3 regions of the Nocardiopsis sinuspersici genome follow, and region 3 is predicted to be linked to each of the others. Evidence: riboswitches for the same ligand, from Rfam matches in the RefSeq annotation. Region 3 holds a riboswitch; each other region holds the start of a gene.
What was found. Region 3 has a riboswitch for cobalamin ahead of NOSIN_RS11550 (nitrite reductase). Riboswitches for the same ligand answer to the same signal wherever they lie in the genome.

Region 1: linked by a shared signal. The riboswitch ahead of NOSIN_RS23305 (ribonucleoside-diphosphate reductase subunit alpha) and the one ahead of NOSIN_RS11550 (nitrite reductase) in region 3 are both predicted to bind cobalamin.
Region 2: linked by a shared signal. The riboswitch ahead of metE (5-methyltetrahydropteroyltriglutamate--homocysteine S-methyltransferase) and the one ahead of NOSIN_RS11550 (nitrite reductase) in region 3 are both predicted to bind cobalamin.

The regions. Positions count from the first base shown of each region.
Region 1 covers NZ_MCOK01000001.1:5,396,726-5,402,789, reverse strand. The annotation lists gene NOSIN_RS23305 (ribonucleoside-diphosphate reductase subunit alpha) at 146-2,716, opposite strand; cobalamin riboswitch at 2,874-3,055, opposite strand; gene NOSIN_RS23300 (hypothetical protein) at 3,472-4,044, opposite strand; gene NOSIN_RS23295 (NYN domain-containing protein) at 4,073-5,740, opposite strand.
Region 2 covers NZ_MCOK01000001.1:950,221-956,284, forward strand. The annotation lists gene NOSIN_RS03990 (polysaccharide deacetylase family protein) at 1-911, opposite strand, end outside; gene NOSIN_RS03995 (polysaccharide deacetylase family protein) at 1,022-2,542, opposite strand; cobalamin riboswitch at 2,782-2,974, shown strand; gene metE (5-methyltetrahydropteroyltriglutamate--homocysteine S-methyltransferase) at 3,131-5,449, shown strand; gene NOSIN_RS04005 (hypothetical protein) at 5,695-6,064, opposite strand, start outside.
Region 3 covers NZ_MCOK01000001.1:2,693,450-2,699,513, reverse strand. The annotation lists gene NOSIN_RS11570 (hypothetical protein) at 25-459, opposite strand; gene NOSIN_RS11565 (SdpI family protein) at 662-1,051, shown strand; gene NOSIN_RS11560 (lysoplasmalogenase) at 1,235-1,921, opposite strand; gene NOSIN_RS11555 (DUF1330 domain-containing protein) at 2,226-2,603, shown strand; cobalamin riboswitch at 2,761-2,966, shown strand; gene NOSIN_RS11550 (nitrite reductase) at 3,019-3,978, shown strand; gene NOSIN_RS11545 (precorrin-8X methylmutase) at 3,975-4,640, shown strand; gene NOSIN_RS11540 (precorrin-2 C(20)-methyltransferase) at 4,637-6,064, shown strand, end outside.

The DNA.
Region 1 (6,064 bases), 2.7 Mb from region 3:
TCGTTTCTGGGGCGGGGCCGCGGAGGAGGCTCCGCGGCCCGTGGGCCGTCGCCCGGAAGGGGCGAGGGGCGGTCCGGAACCGGACCCGCCCGGCCGCCGGCGGCCGTTCGCCCGGGAGGGGCGCCCGGCCGCCGGAGCGGCGGGGTTACTGGCAGGCCTCGCACTCGGGGTCGTCGATCGAGCAGGCCTGGCCGTCGACGACCTCGAACTCGTCCTCCTCCGCGGCGCTCGCGCCGCCGGTGCCGGGCGCCGGGTTCGGGGAGGGGGCCGGTGCCGGGCTCGGGCTCGGGGACGGCGCGGGCGAGGCGGAGGGGCCGGCCCCCGGGGTGGCGGCGACCGCGTTGAGGCGGCCGTCGGTGCCCTTGAGCGTGCTCTTCTCCACGTGCGTGGCGCTCTGCGAACGCAGGTAGTAGGTGGTCTTGAGGCCGGAACGCCACGCACGGCGGTACAGGGAGTCGAGCTTCCTGCCGCTGGGCGCCGCCATGTACAGGTTCAGCGACTGGGCCTGGTCGATCCACTTCTGACGGCGCGAGCCGGCGTCCACCAGCCACTCCGGGTCGATCTCGAACGCGGTGGCGTACAGGGCCTTGAGGTCGTCCGGGACACGGTCGACGGCGCCGAGGCTGCCGTCGTGCATCTTCAGCGCGGAGACCATGTCGTCGTCCCACAGCCCGCGCGCCTTGAGGTCGCGCACCAGGTAGGGGTTGACCACGGTGAAGTCGCCGGACATGTTCGACTTGACGTACAGGTTGCGGTAGACCGGCTCGATCGACTGGCCCACGCCGGTGATGTTGGCGATGGTCGCGGTCGGGGCGATCGCCATCACGTTGGAGTTGCGCATGCCGGTGGCCTTGACGCGCTCGCGCAGCGAGTCCCAGTCCAGGGTCTCGCCCCGGTCCATGTCCAGGTCGCCCTCACGCGCCTCGGCCAGCAGCCGCAGCGAGTCGATCGGCAGCACGCCCCGGCTCCACAGCGAGCCCTCGAAGCTCTCGTAGGAGCCGCGCTCGGAGGCCAGCTCCATGGAGGCCTCGATGGCGTAGTAGCTGATCAGCTCCATGCTCTCGTCGGCGAACGTCACCGCGCCCTCGGAGGCGAAGGGCGTGCGCAGCTTGAACAGGGCGTCCTGGAAGCCCATCAGGCCCAGGCCCACGGGGCGGTGGCGCATGTTCGCGCGGCGCGCCTCGGGGATCGTGTAGAAGTTCACGTCGATGACGTTGTCGAGCATGCGCACGGCGGTGCGGACGGTGCCGCGCAGGCGCTCGACGTCCAGGCCGTCCGGGCCCACGTGCTGGGCCAGGTTGACCGAGCCCAGGTTGCAGACCGCGACCTCGTCGGCGCTGGTGTTCAGCGTGATCTCGGTGCACAGGTTGGAGGAGTGCACCACGCCCGCGTGCTGCTGCGGCGAGCGCAGGTTGGCCGGGTCCTTGAAGGCGATCCACGGGTGGCCGGTCTCGAACAGCATGGTGAGCATGCGCCGCCACAGGTCGACGGCCGGGATCTTCTTGGAGACCTTGATCCGCCCGGCCTCGGCCTCGGCCTCGTAGCGGACGTAGGCCTCGGCGAACTCGGTGCCGTACTTGTCGTGCAGCTCGGGGACCTCGTCCGGCGAGAACAGGGTCCAGGTGCCGCCCTGCTCCACGCGCTTCATGAACAGGTCCGGAACCCAGTTCGCGGTGTTCATGTCGTGGGTGCGGCGGCGCTCGTCACCGGTGTTCTTGCGGAGGTCGAGGAACTCCTCGATGTCGATGTGCCAGGTCTCCAGGTAGGCGCAGACGGCGCCCTTGCGCTTGCCACCCTGGTTGACCGCGACGGCGGTGTCGTTGGCGATCTTCAGGAACGGGACGACGCCCTGGCTCTTGCCGTTGGTCCCGCGGATGTGCGAGCCCAGGCCGCGCACCGGGGTCCAGTCGTTGCCGAGGCCGCCGGAGTACTTGGACAGCATCGCGTTGTTGCTGATGCCGTGGAAGATGGCCTGCAGGTCGTCGCCGACGGTGGTGAGGAAGCAGGAGGACAGCTGCGCCCGCACGGTGCCCGAGTTGAACAGGGTGGGCGTGGAGGCCATGAAGTCGAACGAGGACAGCAGCTCGTAGAACTCGATGGCGCGGGCCTCGCGGTCGTCCTCGTTGAGGGCCAGGCCCATGGCCACGCGCATGAAGAACGCCTGCGGCAGCTCGTAGCGGACCTCGTCGCTGTGCAGGAAGTAGCGGTCGTAGAGGGTCTGGATGCCGAGGAAGGTGAACTGCTCGTCGCGCTCGGGGCGCAGCGCGGCGCCCAGGCGGTCCAGGTCGAACCCGGCCAGCGCCGGGTCGAGCTGGCCGAGGTCGATGCCGCGGCTGACGTAGGCGGCGAGGTAGGAGGCGTAGCGCTCGCCCATCTCGGACTGGCCGGCGGCGTCGGGGGAGCCGCTGATGAAGGTGAGGGCCTCGCGGCGCAGCTTGTCCAGCAGCAGGCGGGCGGCCACGTAAGAGTAGTCGGGGTCCACCTCGACGAAGCTGCGGGCGGCCATGACCAGGGCCAGCTCGATCTCGGCGTCGGACATCCCGGGGTAGAAGCCGCGACGGGCCTCGGTGAGGACCTTCTCCGCCGAAACACCGGTGAGCCGCGCGCAGGCCTCGGCCACGACGTGCTCGATCCGGTCGACGGCGGCGGGGGGACTGCCGTCGTTGGTCGGTGCGGACCGAACGGATGCGGGCACGGCTTCGACGTCAAGGGTCATACAGCGGCTCCAAAACCTCAATAGAAGAGTCCCGGCGGGGAGGGGACCGAGATGCGAGGCGCACGGCGCCCACCGGTGGACCGGCGCACTGGGTGCGTACGGTCGTCGACCGGTGGATCGCGGCGGCTCACCCTCGAAGCCCCGTCGTCGGCACACGCTCACGTGCGCACCGGTGGCAGGTCTTCGGGCTTGTGGAGGTCACCGCTCCGGGATGTCCTCGGGGGTTCCCGGCGCCTGTGGCGGCCTCGTCTCCACTCACCGCTGCGGGGCAGCCCCGGTTTCGCACCGGATTCCCTCTTGCCTCACCCCAGGAGGTGAACCACCAGCGGGAGAGATACTACATCTAGGGGATGGAGGGTTGGAACACCGCAAGATGATGGCGTGTCACTGATTTCTCAGATGCTTCGACGACTGTCGGACACACACTCAGAGCGTGGTATCGGGGCCCGTTTCCACCCGCTCACCGCAGGGATCACGCCTCGTGGGGCAACGTTCGGGGGTGACTCGACACAGCCTAGGACGTCGCCGGGGCCGCCCGCGCCGAGGCGTCCTCCACGGGCCCGGAGAACCCGCCTGCGGCACGGCTCGGGTGCGTTCGCGGAACCCGGCGCACCCCGTCCGGAGGCCGCCTGCAAGGGCCCTGCGCGGGGACGGCACGCGTCGGCGGCCGGCTCCGGGCGTGTCGCACGCCCCCCGTGGACGTCGGAAAGCTCACCCGCCTGCTTCCCCGCCGACCCGAGGGGTTCGGGCGGCGGTCACCCCTCGTCGAGCCGCCGGTCCAGGGCGTCCTCGTCCAGCCCCAGGTCGACGCGGATGCGGAAACGGATCCGCAGCAGTTCCATCAGGAGGTCGCGGACGTAGGGCGAGGAGGCCAGGCCGAGGAAGCGGCCCGCGCCGACCGTCGCCCACCGCTCGGCCCCCTCCATGTCGTCGTGGGCGTACAGCGCCTCGGCGACGTGGATGTAGGTCTGCAGGCCCGGGGGATCCTCCGCCTCCAGGCGCTTGAGGTGCGCGTAGGCCTGCTCGGACTCGTCCAGGTGCAGCAGGGCCCCGGCGCTGAGTGCGCGCGCGTCGATCACCGTGGGCCCTCCGTCGTCGATCGCCCGCTGGTAGGCGGCGCAGGCGCGCTCGAACTCCTGGGCGATCTCCCACTGTTCTCCCGCGCGCACGAACAGCTCCGCGCGGGAGATCTCGCTTCCGGCGTCGACCTGGTTGGCCAGGTCCAGGAGTTGGGCGGCGACCGGTCCGTGCTCACCCGACCGAACGGCGTGGAATTCCAAACGGTCGAGTTCTGCCGTCGTCACGTGGGTCAACCGCATCGCCCCCATCCCCCTACTCGCACTCCCATGCTCAAGGTCAGGGTCTGGCGCGCTCCAGTGCCTGCCAGAACCCCTGGCGCAGTCCGTCCCGAACCTCGTCACGCAACAGGTGGTCGATCGGCAGCGAGGAGCCCTGAAGCAGACGCGCCTCCAGGTCGGAGGGCATCCTGGGTCTGCGGGCGAGGACGGCCTCGACCCACAGAGCGGGCGCCTCGCGAGCGATCGACTCCGCGAAGTCGTTCCCTTCTTTGTGCGCAACATGCACCGCTTCGTCAACGGTATGCGCGCCGGAGTGCGTCTGCTGGGGATATCCAGGACTGGGACGCGGTTCCTGGTAGTGGCCGGCGTCGAACCGGTCGGCGTGCTCGGGACCAGTAGGCGGCGGCCCTCCGTAGGAGGAGACCGCCCCACCGCGGTGGGCGGTGTCAGTTTCCGTACTGGTCCCATAGGTAGGGTTTGCGTCGGACGCACCCCCGAAGCCGGGATTGTCCCCGGCACCGAACCTGGGGTCCTGTGGTGGTCCGTTTCTCTGCGGTGGTGTGTGCCCCGGCTGTCCGTGCTGCCCGTCCTGGGCGAACGAGCGCTGCGCCCCGGTCTCGTGCGCGAAGGACTGCTGAGAGCCGGTCCCGCCGTTGAAGGCCTGTTGCGGCCCCGTCATGTGCTGTCCCTGGCCGGGTCCCGGTCTCGCCGGCAGCCCGTAGCCCGACTGGTCGGCGCCGCGCATCGACGGGTGGCTCCCGGTGGGGGGATATCCCCCCTGGCCGTTCGGAGCCGGGTGGCCCCCGGTCATCGGGGCACCGGGATAGGCGCCGTTGCCCCCCACGTTCGGCGGGGGCTGCCCTCCGGAGGGGAACCCGTTGGCGTCGATGGCCCCGTGCTGCTGGCCGTCCGCGCCGGATCCGGCCAGGTGGTCGCCTCCGCGCTGCTGCTGGGCCAGGCTCCGGCGCATGGCGCGCAACTGGTCCATGGCGTTGCCCTGGGGGACGGGCTGCCCGCCGGTCCCGGCGAACATCGCCTCCAGGCCCGCGTCCGAGGAGGCGGCCGGCTCGACCCGGTTCCCGCCGGGCTGGGCCGCGACGGGCTGCCTCGGTGTCTCGGGCGCCGAGCGGGCGCGGCCGTTGGCGAACGGCGTGGTGGTCTTGGCCGCCGTCTCCTGGGCGGAGCCGCCGCTGGAGAGGAGGTTGACGTGCGGGCGCAGGTGTCCCGCGCCGATCTCGATGAGGTCGTCGCACTCCCGGCGCAGGGCGCGGGAGATGGTCCAGTTCCCCTCCACGGAGATGTGCACGACGGTGACGCGCACACCCATGTCCTGTACGTCCGCGACGACGGAGGCCATGTCCTCGTCACCGCTGACCAGGACGGCGTCACACAGGACGCCGGTGCGGGCCAGCGTGGTGAGGTCGCGCTGGACGTAGCTCTCCATGCCCTCGCGGCGGCCCGGCCTTATCCGCGCGCCGCGGAACTTGACGCCGGGGATGTCGGCGATGCCGTCCTGTTCCTGGGACCGCCGGTCGTCGGCGACGGCTTCGTACCAGTAGCAGCGCAGGAGCGGCAGGCCGGTGCGGTCCCGCGCAACCTCGTTGAGGAACTGGACGAGACCGGTGTAATCCCAGGAGACGGAGTCCCGGTTGCGGGTTCCGTGCACGGCCATCGCGCCGTCCGCGAGAAGGTATCCCGCGTCAACGAACAACGCGCAGCGGTCCACTCACACCGCCCCCTTCCCTGTTGTCTCTGGGCCATGTCCATGACCGGGGCACAGCCTAGCCAAGTCTGTATGGTTTTGCGTGCCCCTTGTGGACACAGAGAGTTACGGTCTTACTACCCAAAGGCGATTCTTCGGGGTGATCGTGAACTCACCCTCCGCGGGAGTGCCCCGAAGAATCCGTGCGGAATCCGGACCTCAGGTACGCGTGGGAGCCGTGGGAACCACGGCTCCCACCACTACGGAGCCCTGGTCAGAGAGGATTCGGATATCCGTTTCCCGGCCGAGCGCGGGGGCGAATCAGACCGCGTCAGTACCGAGCGCGTG
Region 2 (6,064 bases), 1.7 Mb from region 3:
GAAGAGACCACCCCCGGCACCCCCGGGGAAGGGCCCGGGGCGTTGCTCGGGGCCTCCACCGCCAGTACGGGATCCTCCGCCAGCGACGCCCTCCGCGCCCGCTCACCCAGGTCGGACAGCAGCGGCAGGGCCTTTTCCGAGGGCACGACCGCGACCATCCGCCCCGGCTCCGACGTCGGCGGATGGCCCTCCACGACCGGGGACAGGTGACCGTCGTCGAACTCCACGACCAGGTCCCCGTCGGTGTTGAACCCCATCGAGTCGTACGTGCGCATCACCGGGTGCAGGCTCTCCACGTCCACGTCCGGATCCCCGGCGAACGCCTCGCGCACGATCCCGTTGAGCTTCTCCAGCGCCGCGTCGTCGGCCAGCAGCTCCGTGGCGTACGCGGTGTGGCCGGTGGCCGTGTCGTACCAGTACGTCCCGTATCCCTGACGCAGCCCGTGGTAGTCCTCCTCGGTCCGCACCAGACGCACGCCCAGCACACCGTGCCCGGCGGCGGCCACCTCCCACCCGATGCCCAGGCTCACCGGGTCCCGGCTGGCGCCGCGGAAGTCCCGTACCTCCTGGTCCACCCGCGCGGCCAGCCCCCGGGAGAAGGCCTCGGCCCCCTCGAACCGGGGGTAGGCGACGTCGACCTCCAGGCCCTCCGGCTTGTACGGGTGGTCCGCGAAGTCGCCCGCGTCACCGCGCCACTCGGTGACCCCCTCACCCGGCTCGTCCAACAGGACCGTGATCAGCTCCGGATCCTCGACCCCGGAGGTGGCCTCCTGGACGCCACAGGCCGCCAGCGGCAGGACCAGCGCCGCCAGCACGGCCGCGGGCCACAGCGGTCTGCGCTCCCGCGGTCCGCGCCTTCCGTCCACCGGACACCGGACGGCCTCGCTCGGACGAACTCGGGTCGACGACAACACCGGACTCCCTCATCCCTGCGCGGAGGCTGACGTGGCTGATGGGAGCAACATAGAGGACGTCGTGCCCGGTCCCGTGGAGGTGACCGCATGTGGTCACCGTCACATGCCTAGGCGTCGGCCCGGGCGTCCTCCTCGGGAGTGTCGGGAACCCCGTCGCGGTAGGTCTCGCCGGGGGTCGTGGTTCCGAGCAGTTGGGACACGGTGACCATGGTGTACCCGCGCGCGTCCAGCTCCTCGATGACCGAGCCGGCGGCGTCGATGGTGGTGCCGTGGATGTCGTGCATGAGGATGATCGCGCCCTCCGAGGCGCCCTTCAGCACCCGGTCGCGGACCGTCGAGGCGTCCCGGTCCTTCCAGTCGAGGGTGTCCACACTCCACAGGATCTGGGCCAGGCCCATGTCGGCGGTCACCGACGCCACGCCGTCGTCGGTGGAGCCGTACGGCGGACGCATCAGGTTCATGGGGTATCCCGTCTCGCGGTACACCAGCGCCTGCACGGTGTTCAGGTCCGAACGCACCCGGCCCGCGCCCAGAGCGGCCAGGTCGGGGTGGTTCAGGGTGTGGTTGGCCAGCTCGTGCCCCTCGGCGTAGGCGCGCCGCACCGTGTGCGGGTGCTCCATGACCGGGTGGCCGGTGAGGAAGAAGGTGGCCCGCGCGTCGTGCTCGGCCAGGACGTCCAGCAGCTCGGAGGTGCGTCCGCCGGGGCCGTCGTCGTAGGTCAGCGCCACGCACTTGGTGTCGGGGTCGGAGCAGTCGACGCCGTCGTCGGTCGGGCTCAGCTCCCCGGGCACGGGAGCGTCACCACCGCCGTCCCCGCCGGCCGGGGGCGGGGTGGGGATCTCGAAGTCCTCGACGCCCACGGTCGCCGCGTCGCGCACGCGCGCGCCCAGTTCGGACAGCAGCGCCCCGGCCCTTTCCGCGTCGACCACCGCGTACGCGCGGCCCTCCGACGCGGCCGCGACCTGTCCGGCGTCGAACTCCACGACCAGGTCCCCGTCGGGGTTGAACCCCATCGAGTCGTACAGGGAGCTGATCGGGTGGAGGCCGCCGTCTTTGCCGCCCACCGTCTCGCGCACCAGGGCGTTGAGCTCCTCCAGCTCCTCCTGTCCGGCGATCAGGGCGGTGGAGGGGTGGTGCTGGGCGGTGGCGGTGTCGTACCAGTAGGTGGTGTACCCCTCCTTGGAGCCCTCGGAGTCGGTCTCGACCCGTGTCATCCGGACCCCCACCAGGCCGTCGCCCGCCGTGGTCAGGTTCCAGTCCGCCTCGAAGGAGACCGCGCCGGGACTCGCGGCCTCGAAGGCGCGCACCTCGGCGTCGAGCTCGCGCTTCAGGAAGTCGGCCAGCGGCTCGGCGTTGGGGATGACAGGGTAGGTCACCGAGGCGGGGATCCCGCCGTCGTAGGCCAGTTCGGCCTCCCCGACACCCACCACGTCCGCCGCGTCCACCACGGTCAGCCCGTCGGGGCCGCCCTCGGCCCGGGGCGGCGCCTTCTTCTCCTCGGCGGCGGCCGCCGGTGCCTCGTCCGCCGGCGGACCGGCCTCGTCGGAGGGCCGGGCCGCCAGTAACACCATTCCCGCCAGAACCAGTAGCGCTACCAGAACCGTGATCAGGGGGTGGTCCGGGTCCATGGTCGGATGGGAGTGCTTCTTCACCAGGGGATCTCCGCGCTCATCGTCGAACGAACGTCCGCGGGGAGAGACAGGGGAGACTCGCCCGCGCGACGTTTCACATCGGGTGTGATGCCGGTCGTGCGGCAGGGGTTCACGCCGTGGGGCCGGACACAGGGGGTGTACGCCGGGTACAGGGGCGAGGGGTCTCCCTATACTTGCAGCCGTGGAAGGTACACGCGCCACCCCGCGGTCGGGACGGTACCCGGTGGGGAGGGGCGTGTCGCAAGAGGGAACCCGGTGCGAATCCGGGACTGCCCCGCAGCGGTATGGGGGAACGAGCGTCGCCACAAGCACTGGTAGTCCGGTCGGAAAGGTCGGAAACCGGGAAGCGGCGGCCAGTAGGAGGAACGGTGTCCGCACCGTCCGAGCCCCCGAGTCCGAAGACCTGCCTCCACCCGGCGGCGCACCCGTGCCGCCGGTGGTCCCGCGCCCCGAGGGAGGGCCGAGGACGGCGGCGGGTGTGCGCTCACGGCGCGTTCACCGGCGGGTCCGCTCCTCGCTCCGCCTCGTGGCCGGTACCCGGCTTTCGACGAGGGAGAGAAGCTCATGACCGAGACACCCAGGCCCGCGGAGGCCCCCGCCTCCCCGGACGCGTCCCCACCTCCCGCCTCCGTGCGCTCCACCGTGCACGGCTACCCGCGTATCGGCCCCCACCGGGAGCTCAAGCGCGCCAGCGAGTCCTACTGGAGGGGCGGGACCAGCGCCCAGGAGCTGGACGCGGTCGCGGCCGACCTGCGCCGGGGCGTCTACGCCCAGCTGCGCGAGGCCGGCGTGGACGACATCCCGTCCAACACCTTCTCCTACTACGACCACGTCCTGGACACCGCGGTCCTGTTCGACCTGGTCCCCCCGCGCTTCGCCCCGCCCGCCGCCGCGGACGACCGGGACGAGGAGCTGCGCCGCTACTTCGCCCTCGCCCGCGGCGAGCAGGGAGCCCTGCCGCTGGAGATGACCAAGTGGTTCGACACCAACTACCACTACCTGGTCCCCGAGCTGTCACCGAGCACCCGTCCCCGCCTGGTCGGGGACAAGCCCGTCGCCGAGTTCCGCGAGGCCGCCGAGGCGGGGTTCCACACCCGCCCGGTCCTGGTCGGCCCGCTCACCTTCCTGATGCTGGCCAAGGCCGCCGACGACGCTCCCGAGGGGTGGGAGCCCATCGTCCTGCTCGACCAGCTCCTGGACGCCTACGCCCGGCTCCTCGGCGAGCTGCGGGCCGCCGGCGCCACCGAGGTCCAACTGGACGAGCCGATCCTGGCCACCGACGAGGGCCGTGCCGCCGTCGGCCGCCTGGAGCGCGCCTACCAGCGCCTGGGCTCCCTCTCCGACCGTCCCGCCCTGCTGGTCTCCACCTACTTCGGCTCCATCGGCGCGCCCGCCCTGCGCGTCCTCAAGGACTCCCCGGTCGAGGCCGTGGGCCTGGACCTGGTCACCGACGACGAGGGCGTGGACGACCTGGTACAGGTCTCCGGCCTGGGGGCCACCCGCCTGGTCGCGGGCGTGGTCGAGGGCCGCAACGTCTGGCGCACCGACGTCCCGGCCGCCGCGGCCACGCTCGGCACACTGCTCGCCCTCACCGACGAGCTCACCGTGAGCACCTCCTGCTCCCTGCTGCACGTGCCCCTGGACCTGGAGGCCGAGACCTCCCTGGCCCCCGGGCTGCGCGAAGCCCTGGCCTTCGCCAGGCAGAAGGCGGAGGAGGTGGCCCTGCTCGGCCGCGTGCTCTCCGAGGGCGCCGAGGCCGAGCACACCGGAGGGGGCGGCGTCCGTCCCCCGGCCTTCACCGACGCCCGCGTGCGCGCGCGCCTCGACGCGCTGGGCCCGGAGGCCTACGAGCGCCCCCAGGACCGGGGCAGGCCCACGGAGATCCCGCTCACCACGACCACGATCGGATCGTTCCCGCAGACCCCGGAGCTGCGCCGCGCCCGTGCCGCGCACCGCCGGGGAGAGCTGTCCGAGGACGCCTACAAGCAGATCCTGCGCGAGGAGATCGACCGGGTCGTCGCACTCCAGGAGGAGATCGGCCTGGACGTGCTCGTGCACGGCGAACCCGAGCGCAACGACATGGTCCAGTACTTCGCCGAGCAGTTGGAGGGCTACGCCACCACCTCGAACGGCTGGGTGCAGTCCTACGGCTCGCGGTGCGTGCGCCCGCCGATCCTGTTCGGCGACGTCTCGCGCCCCGAGCCGATGACGGTCGAGTGGACCACCTACGCCCAGTCGCGCACCGACAAGCCGGTCAAGGGCATGCTGACCGGACCGGTGACCATGCTCGCCTGGTCGTTCGTGCGCACCGACCAGCCGCTGGGCGAGACCGCCCGCCAGGTGGGCCTCGCACTGCGCGACGAGGCCGCCGACCTGGAACGCGCCGGGATCCGCCACATCCAGGTGGACGAGGCGGCCCTGCGCGAGCTGCTGCCGCTGCGGGAGGAGCGGCGCGGGGAGTACCTGGACTGGGCGGTGGGATCCTTCCGCCTGGCCACCTCTGGGGTGTCGCCGTCCACGACCGTCCACACGCACATGTGCTACTCGGAGTTCGGGCTGATCGTCGACGGGATCGAGGCCCTGGACGCCGACGTCACCAGCGTGGAGGCCGCCCGCTCGCGCATGGAACTGGTACGCGACCTCGGGGAGCGCGGCTACAAGCGCGGGATCGGCCCGGGCGTGTACGACATCCACTCGCCGAGGGTGCCCCCGGTGGAGGAGGTCGAGGACGCGCTGCGGCTGGCGGTCGCGCACATCGACGCCGGAAACCTGTGGGTCAACCCGGACTGCGGCCTCAAGACGCGCGGCTACGCCGAGGTCGAACAGGCCCTGCGCAACATGGTGGAGGCGGCCCGCCGGGTACGCGCCGACCTGCGCCGGTGAGGTGACCGGAAAAGGTGCGCGCCGACCCGCACCACGCGCCGTGATCCCGTACTCGTAGCGCGCCCGGAGCGGCGAACCCCGCCACGGGTACGGGATCACCGGGGGCCGGAGCCCTCCGGCCCCACCGGCGACGCCTCCGGCCGGCCACCGGGTCCGGGCCGCGCACGGCCGGGGAGGGCGGTACGGGAGAGGGGCCGCGGCGAACGCCGCGGCCCCTCTCCCCACGCCATGCCGTCCGGGGACGGTCAGGTGCCGACCACGGCCAGCGCGTCGGCGCCGGCGTTGAGCATGATCTCCTCGACGTTGTCGGGCATGACCAGGTCCTCCGAGGAGTCCTCCTCGCCGAAGGGCGGGTGCAGCTGGTACTCGATCCGGATGTTGAGGTTGGCGGTGCGGATCATCAGCACGGCCTGGGGGACCTTGTCACCCAGGAAGTCGTACTTCGTGAGGACGTAGTGGGCCTCGTCGCCGAGGTCCACCTCCTTGCTCTCCTTCACGTCCTCGGCCTTGTAGTAGTCGAGGTAGGGGTCCTCGCCGGTGACCTCCTGGACGTTGGCCTGGTAGTCGCTCTCGGCGGCCTCGACGGAGTCGGACGCGGAGTAGGGGGTCTCGTAG
Region 3 (6,064 bases):
GGGGTCGCCGCGGCGCCGCGAGCCTCACGTGCCGTGGAAGACCGTGAGGTCGACCGCGGGTGCGTCCGTGTACACGACACCCCGCTCGGGCGGGATGGGCTCACCCGAGGCGGCGTCGGTGCAGTGGGCGTCGAACATCTGCGCCTCGTCGAGGGGCACCAGGTCCCGGTCGGCGACCCTCCAGCCGCGGACCAGCTTGACGGGGACACCGGCCCCGTCGGGAAGGGTGTGGGAGACCTGGTCGGTGAAGCTGCGCAGCACCACCGCCGCGGCGCCGCCGTCGGTGAGGGCGTCGCACAACCGCTCCACCACTGGCGGGTGCTCGACGGCGAAGTCCTCCCCGCGACGTTCGACGGCCGTGCTCATCGCGTGCCGGGTGTGCAGGGTGAGGACGTGGTGCTCGCCGGGCAGGTCGTTCAGGAGGGCGGACAGCAGGGCGTGGGCGTGTGAGGAGGGCATTCTCCGAGTATGGGCGCGCGGACGCGGCCGGATCGGGTTGTCCACAGGCCTGGTCGGGGATGACGCGGCTCTTTCGTGAGGAGCGCGCCAGGAGGCGTCCGGGGCCCTCCTGGGGCGGCCGGGCGGGAGGGGTGCGAAGAGACGGCGCCTTCCGGTACCGTCTCCAGCCCGGAACCGGGACAGCGGTGGGGAGGGCGTGTCCATGGAGGAAGCGGTCGGACTCCTCACCCTGGCCTTCGGGCTCGTCGTCGCCGCGGGAGCGGTGCACCACGTCAGGAACTCCGCCGTGGGCGGTGCCCTGGACAGGAACGTCCTCATCGGCCTGAGGACGGGGGCCACCCTCTCGTCGGACCGTGCGTGGAGGGAGGGGCACCTGGCAGCGGTGCCCTGGCTCACGGCCACCGTGCGCGCCGGATACGTCGCCGGGGCGGCCACGGTCGTGTCCGTCCTCGTGTCCATGGCGGTCGACGCCCTCCTCCCCGTCGTCTGGGCCGTCGCGGCCGCGGAGTACACCGCCCTGATGGCATGTCTGGTCACCGGAACGGTGAAGGCCGACAGGGCGGCCAGGGCGGTTCTGGAGGAGACCCGCTAGAGCGCCGCGGCGGTCGGGCGACGGGCCGCCTCGCCCGAGGGCGCCGCGTGTTCGCACTGTGGGCGTGTGCGTTCGGCCCGGCGCGCAAGCAGGTGTGCGCCGGTGCGTCCACAGCGAGGGCCGTGTCCGTGAGACCGTCCGCCGGAGGCCGGTGGCCGGGCACCGGGCGGACGGAAAGCCTCCTCAGACGGCACTCCGGGACAGGTCGGGGGTGCGTACCCGTCTCAGGACGCCGAGGACGATGAGCGCCTGTGCCGCGAGGTAGGTGGCCATCACCCAGAACCCGCCCTGCGGAACGTCCAGGCCCGGGACGAAGGACCGCAGGGCGATGAGGGAGTCGGAGGCCAGGAACAGGGCTCCGCCGACCGCCGTCCAGGTGTTGACCCCGGTGGACACGACCGCCATCAGCCCCAGCACCAGCCCGTACAGCAGGACGGGAACCAGCAGGACGCCGGTGTGCGGGACGCACACCCACATCAGGGCGGCCACGGCACCGGCGTAGGGCACCAGCAGCCACCGGCGGCGGTGGAGCACGCTCTCGGCCCGGTACGGCCAGAAGGCGCACACGTACACCACCTGCGCGACCAGGAAACCCGCCACCATCAGGAGGAAGGCGGTGTCGCCCTCCGCCAGCGCGGGGAGGGCGTCGCCGAGCCAGGAGAAGACCAGGGCCGCCAGCACCAGCACCACCAGCCGGGACCGGGGCCGTTCCGTGGCGGCGAGCACCATCAGGGCCAGGGCCGGCATGAGGAGGACCTGGGTCGGTCGCGACCAGGCCTCGGGGCCCAGCAGCTGGACAGCCAGGTGGACGGCGGCCAGAACGAGGAAGGAGGCCAGAAGAGCGCGGGCGGGCAGAGGCCGGGGGATCATCCGGACATCATACGGTCGCGTCCCGGCGGCACCCGGAGGGCCGGCTCCGGAGGCGGTTCCGCGAGGGCAGTGGTGCCGGGCCTGCGCCGTTCCCATCGCACCCGAGCGGTCCCACGGAGAGAACGGGCGCCGGTGCCCACCGACGGTGTTCGGTGGAGGCGGATCTCGGGGGAGGGGAGCGTCCGGGGCGTCGCGGCGAAGACGTGGACGAACCCGCCAACGGCGCATACCGACCAGTCGGTTACCATGGCGGCCGTGGTACGCCCACGCTTCTCGCACCCCTCGACCACCCAAGGAGTCAGCGATGGCTGTCGACCCCACAGGATCCGCGCTCGCGGACATGTTGAAGGAGGACCCGGGCGGTCCCTTCGTCATGCTCAACCTGTTGCGATTCGCTCCGGACGGCCGCTCCTCGTACGAGGAGTACTCGCGGCGGACCGCCCGCTTCCTGAAGAAGTACGGCGCCGAGCTGGTCTACGCCGGTGACGGCGCGACGCCCCTGGTCGCCGAGGACGGGCAGGACTGGGACGCGGTACTGCTCGTCCGCTACCCCGACCGGGAGACGTTCAGCCGTATGGTCGCCGATCCCGAATACCAGGAGATCACCCACCTGCGCTCCCAGGCCCTGACCGAGGCCGTGCTCCAGCCGACCGTTCCCTGGGGCTCCGGCCGCAACTCCTGAACGGACCCCTCCGAACACGTTCGACGGCCGTGCGCGGCCGGCGGGGCGGGCCGTGGAAACCCGCCGTGGACGACCACGGCAGGGCGCCGCGGTCCGCCCCTTGCCATGCCCTCGCGCGAGATGGTGGGACCCTGGGTCAGGAGGGGAGGGGGCGGGGTACTACCCTCGTCGGGCCAGTCGAACTCCACCCCGTGGAGCAGGGAACCCGGTGGGAATCCGGGACTGACGCGCAGCGGTGAGGGTGACGGGCGGGGCACGCCCCGGGAACGCTTTCCCGGGACAGCCACTGGAGCATCGCTCCGGGAAGGCGCTCCGCACCGGTCGAGCCCGAGTCCGAAGACCTGCTGGCGCTGGCGGTGACGGGCCGCCAGGTCGTCCGCGGCCCCGCGAACGGGCCCTGACCCGAAGGACGCGCATGTCCCCGACGGAACCCCCATCCTCCGCCCTCCGCGCCCGGCGCGACCGCTGCCCCGGAGCCCTGCGGCCCTGGCCCGCCGACGACGGGCTGCTGGTCCGGCTCCGGCTCGTCGGCGGTCGGATCCCGGCCCGCTCGCTGCGTGCCCTGGCCGCCGTGGCCGACGAGTACGGCGCCGGACGGATCCATGTCACCGGCCGGGCCAACGTGCAGCTGCGCGCCCTGCCCGGGCGTGACGGGCGGCTGGCCCCCGAAGCGCTCCGGGCCCTTGAGCGGACCGGTCTGCTGCCCTCGCCCACCCACGAGCTGGTCCGCAACGTGATGGTCTCCCCGTGCACGGGCCTGGCGGACGGGTGGGCCGGGGGCGAGGGCTCCCGAGACGAGGGGGGCGCCGCGTCCGGAGACCGTCCGTCGGGGATGAGGGGCGGGAGGGCGGATCTGCGTCCCGTCGCCGCCGCGTTGGACGGGCTGCTGTGCGCCGCACCGCACCGCGCCGCCCTTCCAGGACGCTTCCTGTTCGTCCTGGACGACGGACGCGGTGACCTGGTCGAGCGCTCCTGCGACCTGGGCCTCGTCGCCCTCGACGCACACGTCGCCCAACTGCGGGTCGGGGAGGGCTGGGGCCCGCCGACGCCGCTCGGCGAGGCAGCCGAGGCGCTCGTACGGCTGGCCGACGAGTTCCTGGAGCGGCGCGGTGACGGCCCCACCGCGCCGTGGCACGTCACCGAGCTCACGCCGCCGCTGACCGACCCGGTGCCACCGGACCCGCGGCTGCCGGACCCCGCTCCGCCGCTGCCGTACGGCCCGCTGCCCGAAGGCGCACGGCACGTTCCCGTACCCGACGACGGCCTGGACCGGTCCGCCGCCGAGGCGCTCGCCGACGAGGCGGTCGCCGCGGGCCCCGGCGAACTCGTCGTCACGCCGTGGCGCGGCGTTCTCGTCCCCGGAGGCGCACGGTGACCACCCCGCGCCGGCCGAACCGGCACTACGAGTACGTCGACGACGGGCCCGCCATCTACACCGACTCCTTCGCCGTCATCCGGCGCGAGGCCCGGCTCGGCCACCTGCCCGCCAACGCGGAACGGCTCGCCGTGCGGATGATCCACGGCACCGGCCAGGTCGACCTCGCCGACGACCTGTTCGTCCACCCCGACCTGGTCCCCGCGGCGCGCTCGGCCCTCCAGGCCGGTGCGCCGATCCTGTGCGATGCCACCATGGTGGCCGCCGGCGTGACCAGGAACCGCCTGCCGAGCGGCAACGAGGTGCTCTGCCTCCTCGGCGACGAGCGGGTCCCCGGCCTCGCCCGGGAGTGGGGCACCACCCGCACCGCGGCCGCGGTGTCCCTGTGGGAGCCGCTGCTCGACGGCGCCGTGGTCGCGGTCGGCAACGCGCCCACCGCCCTCTTCCACCTGCTGGAGATGCTGGCCGACGGCGCCCCGCGCCCGGCCGCGATCGTCGGCTGCCCGGTCGGCTTCGTCGGCGCAGCCGAGTCCAAGCAGGCGCTGGCGCAGTTCGCCGACCGGCACGGCGCCGACATCCCCTACGTGACCACCCATGGTCGCCGCGGAGGCTCCGCGATGACCTCCTCGGCCCTCAACGCACTCGCCAAGGAGGAGGAGTGACCGGTCGTTTCCACGGTGTCGGCGTCGGACCCGGTGATCCCGAGCTGGTCACCCTCAAGGCGGCCAGGCTCATCGCCGGAGCCGACGTCGTCGCCTACCACGCCGGAGCCGGCAAGCAGTCCAACGCCCGCCGCATCGCCGACGCCCTGATCCCGGACTCGGCCGTCGAGGAACAGCTCACCTACCCGGTGACCACCGGGACGACCGACCACCCGGGCGGTTACGCGGGTGCGCTGGCCGACTTCTACGAGGAGTCCGCCGCGCGGCTGGCCGCCCACCTCGACGCCGGCCTCGACGTCGTCCTGCTCTCCGAGGGCGACCCCCTGTTCTACGGGTCGTACATGTACATGCACGACCGGCTGTCCGAGCGGTACGAGACCGAGATCGTGCCCGGGGTCCCGGCGTTCACCGCCGCCGCGGCGGCCCCGCTGGCCCGGCAGACCGACGTGCTCACCGTGCTGCCCGGCACCCTGCCCGAACCGGAACTGGCCCGCCGCCTGGCGGACACCGACGCGGCCGTGATCATGAAGCTGGGCCGGACCTTCCCGGCCGTCCGCAGCGCCCTGGAGGCGGCCGGGCGGCTGGAGCACGCGGTGTACGTGGAACGCGCCTCGATGGAGGGGGAGCGGCGGCTGCCGGTCGCGGAGGTCGACCCGGAGACGGTGCCCTACTTCTCCCTGGTGCTGGTCACCGGTGACAGCCGCAACGGCAAGCGGTCCCGGCGGAGCGACGCGGCGACGCCGACGGCCCCCGAGCCCGTCGAACCGGCGGCCGAACTGCTGGTCGTCGGCCTGGGCCCCGGTCCCGGGCACTGGCTCACCCCCGAGGCCTCCGAGGCGCTCGCCGAGGTGGACCACGTGGTGGGCTACGCCCCCTACGTCGACCGGGTCCCGCAGCGCTCCGGACTCACCCGGCACGCCTCCGGCAACACCGTCGAGCTCCAGCGCGCCCGGTTCGCCCTCGACTTGGCCAGGGACGGCGAACGCGTCGCCGTGGTCTCCGGCGGGGACGCCGGCGTCTTCGGCATGGCCACCGCCGTGTTCGAGGCGGCCGAGGACCCCGGCTACCGGGACGTGCCCGTCCGGGTGCTGCCGGGGATCAGCGCCGTCCAGGCGGTCGCGGCCCGGGCGGGCGCTCCGGTCGGCGGCGACTTCGCGGTGATGAGCCTCTCGGACCGCCTCAAACCGTGGGAGGTGGTCGAGCGGCGGCTGCGCGCCGTCGCCGGGGCCGACCTGGCGCTGGCCGTCTACAACCCGGCGTCCCGGTCCCGGACCGAGCAGATCGTCACCGCCCGCCGGATCCTGCTGGAGCACCGCGAGCCCGACACCGTGGTCGTCGTCGGCCGGGACGTCGGACGGGACGGCGAGTCCCTGACGGTGACCACCCTCGGGGAACTCGACCCGGCCGCCATCGACATGCGCTGC